2 regions of the Peribacillus sp. NPDC055009 genome follow, and region 2 is predicted to be linked to the other one. Evidence: riboswitches for the same ligand, from Rfam matches in the RefSeq annotation. Region 2 holds a riboswitch; the other holds the start of a gene.
What was found. Region 2 has a riboswitch for cyclic di-GMP ahead of ACWF5P_RS08315 (anti-repressor SinI family protein). Riboswitches for the same ligand answer to the same signal wherever they lie in the genome.
Positions count from the first base shown of each region.

Region 1 (4,434 bases), on a different contig from region 2:
TTTCATTTTGAATCTCAAGTCCTTCTTTCGCTTCGATCGCTTGGTGGAGACCTTCACTGTAACGGCGGCCTTTCATCAAACGGCCAGTGAATTGGTCAACGATGACTATCTCGCCTTCCTGGACAACATAATCCACATCCAAATGCATGGAAACATGTGCCTTTAACGCCTGATTGATATGATGATTCAAAGTAACGTGATTAATATCGAATAAATTATCGATATTAAACGCTTTTTCAGCTCGATTCATCCCATCTTCCGTCAGCTGAACACCTTTTGTCTTTTCATCATATGTGTAGTCGGTTTCTTTTTTCAAGGTTTTTACAAACGCATTGGCCTGGATATACAGCTGAGCCGATTTTTGTGCGGAGCCGGAAATGATCAATGGCGTTCTTGCCTCATCGATCAAAATCGAATCGACCTCATCAATGACAGCGAAGTGCAGCGGGCGCTGTACCATTTGTTCTTTATATAACACCATATTGTCACGAAGATAATCAAAACCTAACTCATTATTCGTACTATACGTAATGTCAGCATTGTACGCCGCCTGTTTTTCTTCTTTAGAATGACTGTTCAAATTCAACCCGACGGTCAAACCAAGGAAATCATACAATACACCCATCTCGGTGGCATCACGGTGTGCCAAGTATTCATTGACAGTAACGACATGTACACCTTTACCGGTAAGCGCGTTTAAATAAACCGGCATGGTGGATGTTAAGGTTTTACCTTCCCCTGTTTTCATCTCGGAGATATTTCCATCATGAAGTGATGCCCCACCCATGATTTGAACACGGTAAGGATATAAACCCAGAGCACGCTTTGCCCCTTCACGTGCAACCGCAAAAGCCTCAACAAGCAAATCATCAACGGTTTCCCCATTTTGATAACGCTCTTTAAATTCACCCGTTTTGGCACGCAACTGTTCATCCGATAACCCCGCCGTCTCATCAGCCAGCGCTTCGACCTGATCGGCGATTTTTTCTAAACGTTTGATTTCTCGCTTATTCGGATCAAAAACTTTATTTAATATATTAAGCATTCAATAACGCTCCTCTATTATGGTAATGATCGTTCAATGACAAAATTCATATAAGTAAGAAGAAACACACTTCTATTATTACTAATGCACGCTTAATTTTACCACTTCTATCATAGAGGTACAACTTCATGTCACTTCCCTGGTATAGACCTGAATTCAATTCTTGCGAAAAACAATGGATAAATGAGGAGTAAAACTGTTAAAATAGAAGGAAGTATAAAAAATATGTTGCTAACTCCCCACTATTCCATATGCAAATGAGAATTATCCATAACCTTCCATCACTAGATGCTGTGTGTCCTCTCTAGCGATAGCATGTCAAGGTAATCCAACCTTACAGTCGTCTTGTTTTGAATGATAAGATTGGCTACTGACACTTATTAGCGGAAGATAAATAGAACATGTTTCGAGGTGGTATTGATGATTGGTGAACGTGTAAAAAAACTGCGAGAAGAAAAGAAAATGTCGATGACTGAACTTGCCGATAAAGCGGGTGTGGCAAAGTCTTATTTAAGTTCGCTCGAGCGGAACTTACAAACGAATCCTTCTATTCAATTTCTTGAAAAAATCTCCGCCGTACTAAACATTCCTGTTGATGCCCTGCTTTATGATGCACCAAATAAGGAAACCTTGGACACTGACTGGATGAAAATCGTTGAGGAAGCCATGAATTCGGGTGTCTCAAAACAACAATTCAGGGAATTCATCGAGTTTAATAAATGGAGAAAAGATAAAGAAGAGTAGAGTGGTAGTACACTAGTTTACCTACATAATCCTGAAGAATACAGTTTGAATAAGCTAGACTTGTAGAATCTCAAGGAAGAATAAACCCTATAAACAGCTAATGAATCGAATTACTGTTTATAGGGATGTTCTCGAACTTTTTCGTAAGCTATTTTCCATTGTTCTCCTCTAATGTTACCTCAAGGCTTTCCCGTTTCAAAAAAGCACTGATTTCCTCCTTTTTGAAACCCAAGCTCCTTGCTTCTGAAATCAATTTCACCCATTCTTGATCCACTTCCACATTAGCCACCTCTTCTACCTCCTAAAATACTCCTTGTATTTCAGGCAGACCAGCCATCATAGTCTCGAGGACCTTAGACCTGTGCCTTTGCGCCCTCATCTTTCAATAAGTTTGCCTTTGTCGTGGTATTTATTACCAAATACATTACTTATAATCATATTATAACGGATACCCACTCCATATATTGCTATTTTATGTCGGTAATCTACCTAAATGCAAAAACTTTTATCCGACAAATTATTACAAAATTAAGAAAATTCATAGTGCAGGTAATTTATCATAGACTAATTCATTTTCGTTTTTTTGTATAATAGTGAATATTGCTCTTCTTAATATTTCGTTGCTTTGTATTGATTCTCTCCATTGTAAGTGCATCCAAGGCTTTTTGCGCAGTTAAATCCTCACCGCAGGTCGGGCAAAGCCACTTTCCATATTCCGCACTGCTAAAAGAAGCCCTATGGCAAGTATGGCAATTCTTTCGATACAAGTAATCCAACCCCTCTGCACCTTGATCAAATTGTTTTATATAAAAAATCAGCCGTTCTTTTTAAAGAACTTACAATTTGAGTATAGTGCAAAAGAAGGGGGTTATTAAATAGGTAAAACTGACTATTTATCTTAATAAAGAACAATAATTGTTCTTCAAAAGGATTTTTCGTTGATTTGTATTTTATAGAGAACAAAAGAAGCAATCATTCTTTTCCTTTTCAAACGAATTCTATCAACAGGCATTAAAAAAGCACAACCCAAAGGCTGGGCTGTGCTTTTGATCTTAGAATAATAATTAACTAGGTTCAATCAATCCATAGCGTCCATCTTTTCGGCGGTACACTACGTTCGTTGTATTAGTATCCGCATTCGTGTAAACGAAGAAACTGTGACCAAGCATATTCATTTGTAGAATCGCTTCTTCACTGTCCATCGGCTTTAAATCAAAGCGCTTATTGCGGACCACTTCAATATCATTATCGTCTTCGAATTCATCCACCACTTCGTCAACTTCCATATTGAAGGCGAATGCATCTGGTGCAGCTGATAGATTGTTCCGGAACTTACGATTGACCTTCGTTTTATGTTTACGAATTTGGCGTTCAAGCTTATCATTGATCAAGTCAATGGCAGCATACATATCCGCATTTTCCTCTTCAGCACGAAGAACCAAATTCTGCATGGGAATCGTCACTTCGACCTTTGATGTATTATTGTTCACTTTTAAATTCACTAACACATTTGCATCTGGTGTATTGTTAAAATATCGTTCTAACTTGCCAATTTTCTTTTCGACGTATTCTCGAATTGCTGGAGTTACCTCAATGTTTTCACCGCGTACGTTGTAATTCATAAAGTGAGTCCTCCTTAAATTAAGACTATACAGTTAGATTCTACAATACCCCTCCGGTTCCTTTTAGAAACACATCATGAAATATGTCGAAATAATGAAACAATTGTCGGAAGGTTTGGAAAGGGGTTGATGTCTGCCCTAGCTTCATTATATCAAATGCTATGCTATAAAGAAAAAATTAAGCCTATTTTATTTACAGAAAATTTAAAAATAATTAACATAAAAACCTTTTGGAATCCAAACGGTCGTATAATCAATTTCTTTTATCATAGAACACACCATCCACTGATAGACTTTCATACGGGTTCGTGTATTTATTAGATGATCGTTTCTTCTTGTTTATTTCCTGGATATCCCGCTTTATCTCCTGCTTTTGGAGCTTCAGCAAGTGATCGACCTTTTGGTTGAGCAACAGTGCTGCACGTCCCAGCTGCTGCTCTTCTGCAGTAAAAGGCGGTTTGATTCGAGAAAGAAGTCCATCTCGCTGATCGATCAGCTTTGTGATCCTTTCTATTTTATCATCACGCTCTGTAATCGTGTGATTTTCCAGAACGGCAAGTAATTCAACAGTCAAATCATGAAAGGTCCTAATCACCATTACACTTGACCGCTTTGGGTAAATTGTTTTTTCCGATTGATTTGAATTACTTCCTTCCAAGTATTCCGGAACTCAGTAACAAGGCCCTCCACTTCTTCCAAGGTAGAAACATCATTTTTCATATTCGCTTCTATCAGACGCCGGTTCATGAAATCATATAGACTCATCATAGCTTTGGATACATCCGCATCCATATTCAGCGTCACCATCAATTCGCGGATGATATTTTGCGCCTTGATGATGTTCGTATTCTTCGCTTCGATATTTCCTGCTTCAATGGCCTTCTTCCCAAGCATGATGAACTTCAAACAGCCATTATAAAGCATTAATGTAAGCTCTCCCGGGGATGCTGTGTTGACTGAATTTTGCTGATACGATTGATAAGGATTATTTATTGCCATATTTAACTTCCTTTCCGACTTACC
Region 1 covers NZ_JBSGVZ010000002.1:291,888-296,321, forward strand. The annotation lists gene secA (preprotein translocase subunit SecA) at 1-1,045, opposite strand, end outside; gene ACWF5P_RS05220 (helix-turn-helix domain-containing protein) at 1,466-1,789, shown strand; gene ACWF5P_RS05225 (anti-repressor SinI family protein) at 1,938-2,078, opposite strand; cyclic di-GMP riboswitch class I at 2,110-2,195, opposite strand; gene ACWF5P_RS05230 (hypothetical protein) at 2,359-2,556, opposite strand; gene hpf (ribosome hibernation-promoting factor, HPF/YfiA family) at 2,854-3,411, opposite strand; gene ACWF5P_RS05240 (flagellar protein FliT) at 3,665-4,009, opposite strand; gene fliS (flagellar export chaperone FliS) at 4,009-4,410, opposite strand.
Region 1: linked by a shared signal. The riboswitch ahead of ACWF5P_RS05225 (anti-repressor SinI family protein) and the one ahead of ACWF5P_RS08315 (anti-repressor SinI family protein) in region 2 are both predicted to bind cyclic di-GMP.

Region 2 (4,434 bases):
CCAAAAGAACTACAGGGACGCAAGCAAAAGCATAACGCAAGCAACCATTCCAGGAAATGGAACGAAAATCGACGGAGTCTACTATAATATCGTGTCGGATGAAGAAAAAGAAAAGGTTCAATCCGAATTAAAAGAACAATTATCCATCAAATAAGAAAAAATGAAAGAGCTGTCCGGACCCGCATCCCGACAGCTTTTTCATTTTCCCCGTCCAATAATCTGACAAAAAACGAACACCAATTGTAGAGATTTGTTGGAATTTTTGTTGTTTATTAGGCACTAAAAGACGGTATAATCTAATATGAGCTGACAATTCCATCTTCCCCTTGCCCCTATTATCAATTGACTCTATCATTCACTGGACCCGGAATTCCATCAACCGTCATTCATCAACTATAATAAATAATCCTAAACCAAAGGAGTGGATTTGTATGAAAATCAAAGCAGGCAGCTGGGCTATGCTAAGCAAACAGGACAAAATGTTTATTCTGAAAGCCATCAGTGATCGTTCAAGAATGAAATATGTTTCATGAGAAGTAGCTCTTTTCGGCAATACATGAGAGCATGCCTCTCCCTTTTCAATAAAACGAACTCGAGCCTGAAAAAGGAGAGGAATCTATTTAAACCGATAATCCCATAACAAACAGCATTCGCCTTTTTCTTTTAAGACATAACAATTTTGTTCCAAAGTAAGCACCCATAGTGAGAATTGAAGAACCTGTGTAACTGGAATTTCATAGGCCGTTTTATACTGCCCTCCAACCCTAACCAGAATCCAGTTCTTCACTTTCTTAAGTATCGGCCTGCATCATACTTAAAGGTCTCTACTTCCATATTGTAAAAGTACAAGGCAACGATGTTGCACATAATATGCCGGATTAATTCGCAGCTTCGAAACGCTTTTTCAACCGAGCGGCCAATGAAAAATGATACAAGCTTATGCACCAGAGTCCTCACCCTCAAAGCGTAGCATCCATAAACGCAAAAAAAAGAAGCATGTTTAAGACATGCTCCGTCATTCCTACATTATATGTATCAAAATGAGTTATTCAGATTCGATGTCGCTTTCTCCATCGATAAATAAAAGAAAACAGAAGATTCCTTGCAAACCGCCAAACGTGTCCGTGATAACATCCACAAAGGGACACGGCCACCGGTTAGTTTTTGATGCAGTTCATCTGCACTAAAAAGGATACATATAAGAGCCACTGAAAACGATAGAATAACGTTCTATACAAAACTGCACCAAATAACACCCAACGTCAATAAGCCCGGGAAGAAGTATCTACGAATCATATTCTATCAGGATGTTCAATGATCCCGCTTAATTTCTCCTTAATCTCTTCCACAAGTTCATTTACAGAAACATTTTGTCCAGACTCACCCTTGGCAAAAGTGTCTTTTAAAATATCAAAAAAATCCATGCGAAATTTCCACTCCACCATTTCATAAGTTGTCCCAAATCTTTTTTCAATAATAAGGAATATAGCTCTTTTATCTGATAATCACATATATAATAGGGATTGGCAAGCGGAAACTAGTTTACTAACAGAAAAATGACTGAATATTAACATTTTCTTAATATTTAGTACTAGTCAATATTATATGGATAAAAACAAAAAAGGACCGATTCCTCAGCCCCTTCGATACTCCATATTATACTTGTCCCATTAAATAAGTCATTAAAGAAATCAATATTAATGTAATGGTAATATAAGTCCCAATAAAAATTTTCTTGCTTCTCTGTTTCTTTTCATATACTTCCTCGAACGTAATGTATTTGTTTTTTGTCATCAAATAATCTCCTTATATTTCGATGGCAGCTATCTGACATCGCCTGTTGCGAAGTCCCTTTGCTTGATCTCTATATGTAGTATCGGCTTACGGCTAAAAATAATTAAGTTATTATTAACAATTTTTTTGAAGGGTAAGACAAATTAAAACACATTATGTATATAAATTAAATTCAATTATCAATATATTAAATCCTGCTATATTCATTTAAATAATCTGAATTTATTAAGGTTCTATTCTAAAGCATTCATTATTATTTTTATCCAACCGCAAAATGATAACCATAACGGTACACTGAATAAAGTTCCCCATATTAATCCCTTCAAAAAGGCAATAGGTACATCCATAATAAAAAGTCCCCCTCACTGGTTGCATTTTTATTATTGTCCCCATGTTCTTTATTCTGGATACCTTTTACGGTGGTTTCCGATAATGAAATAAAAAAAGAAGACTGTATAACAGCCTTCCCTAACGAAATTTTTTTAACCCTTAATATCTTCTTTTTCCCGTTCATTTTCCTATTATGAACTCCCGCACTTCTTCAATAGTTAATCCTACATTTTTAGCATCTAAAATTAGATAAACCCATTCTTCCCGTTCATTGTTAGCTTCCATGACAAATCCCACCCAACTTGTGGTAACACAGCCGTCTTAGCAAAGCCTTAGACCTGTAATTTTGCGCCCCTACTTTTCAATAGGTTTGCCTTTCTCAAGAATATTTCACATTATGATCTTCCTATTTTGGTTCATGGAGTTAATTTTGTCATTCTATCTTTTTAAGAAATCGTAATAGCCCATGAATTTTTTTTCACTAAGTATTTAATACTATATTCATGTTAATTATACTTAAAAATCTGACGAATTTATTAAAATACTTTTCGTTATTTTCCGCCATCATTCTACAATATTCTTCAATAAAACAACTAGGTATTGGTGATTTTTGATTCATCACAAAAAGCTTAACGCACAATAATATTTTACTTTAACTTTCTTCGACGTTTATTAAATACTTTCATAAAAATACTTCCTTCTTCTGTTTTAAAAAACTTAACCCCAACTAATTTTAGAGGTGTCCATATTTCTCTCATTTGGTATAAAGGCATTAAAATCATCCTTTCTTATATAATTTATTAATGGATCTTTTGCTTTTAATAAAAATGACAGGTTTATATTAAATAGTAAAATCTATTATTTTTTTTTACTTATTTTTTATCTTTCGATAGAATTAACAGTTTACACCATCACCCTTAACGAACAAACTGTTCTTTATAAAGAATAACCAAATTGAACTTACCATCTTTACATTATTATGTCAATTGGTTTAATTCTATTTGCATATCTTGTAATTCGTTTCCCTCATTACAGGAATAATAAACATCGCCTGTATGTCTAATCCTTAACTGGCTAGCTGTTCCCCAAACTTCCATATCTTAAGGAAATTTAGGGTAGTGGGAACAGGATTTATCCATTGGCCAAAGGCCACAAATCTCTTATAAGAGCATGATGTGTTCGGTCTTTCAACTGTTCTCCAGAAGTATTTATTAGTCGATTAAACATTACCTAATCGAGCTTATAAATTGGTATATTATGGTTAATTTTGTACTTAATTGTCTATTTTTGTCTGTTTTAAAGAACTAGCTATACTTTATTAAGAACAAGTGCTATATTATAAAAAAAAAGGTTCATATGGAGGAGGATATGACTAGATATGAGGAATTCGACTCATTAAGGGGGTTAGCCGCTCTCATTGTGTTATTCGGGCATTATTTGATGGTATACCCTTCATATGCTAATTATCAGTATGGTTCAAACAGCTCCTACATGATTTATTTGTTTAAGGAAACTCCTTTACGCCTTTTTTTCAGTAGTGGAAATGAGTCTGTCATTCTATTCTTTGTATTAAGTGGTTTTGTTTTGTATTTATCAGTTAATAGTGCTAAATTCCACTATTCTACATACTTAATAAAACGAGTGTTTCGAATTTATATACCATATCTAGTAGCAATAGGCATAGCTATATTGGCTAAAATGCTTTTAAGCCAAATTGATTTTCCCTATATCACTGACTGGTTTAATAAATCTTGGACAGGCCCGGATACTCCTTCCTTATTAATAGAACATCTTTTGTTTATAGGGCAGTACAATACAGATGCCTATAACAACGTTATATGGTCCCTTGTCCACGAAATGAGAATTTCGATTATATTTCCTGTTCTGATTTTTTTATTTGTGCGAAAAAAGCTTAAATACTCTTTATTATGGCTTTTTGTTTTAATTTTTTCGTCGACTATTTTTTTGTTTTTGTTTGGTTCTGGTGGAGATATAACCAGCATTCTTCTAAGTTTCCACTACAGTACCCTTTTTTTGATGGGAGCAATAATAGCGAAATATCGACACGAACTTTTTTCCTATACCTTGAAAAAGAAAAAAACTGTAAAAATTGCATTGTTGTTGGGGGCAATTACCTGTTTTATGTACGAAGGCATCATTGGCGAAGTGGATTTTTTAAACAATTATATTTTTAGGGATTACGTTGTCTCATTCGGTGTTTGCATTTTTATCATCATGAGCGTATGTTCCCAAAAAATTTCGGCGGTCTTAAGGTCTAGATTGCTAACTCTTCTCGGGAAAATTTCATAT
Region 2 covers NZ_JBSGVZ010000004.1:19,997-24,430, reverse strand. The annotation lists gene tagU (polyisoprenyl-teichoic acid--peptidoglycan teichoic acid transferase TagU) at 1-154, shown strand, start outside; gene ACWF5P_RS08325 (hypothetical protein) at 1,293-1,424, opposite strand; gene ACWF5P_RS08320 (hypothetical protein) at 1,657-1,794, opposite strand; gene ACWF5P_RS08315 (anti-repressor SinI family protein) at 2,305-2,409, opposite strand; cyclic di-GMP riboswitch class I at 2,428-2,509, opposite strand; gene ACWF5P_RS08310 (acyltransferase family protein) at 3,493-4,434, shown strand, end outside.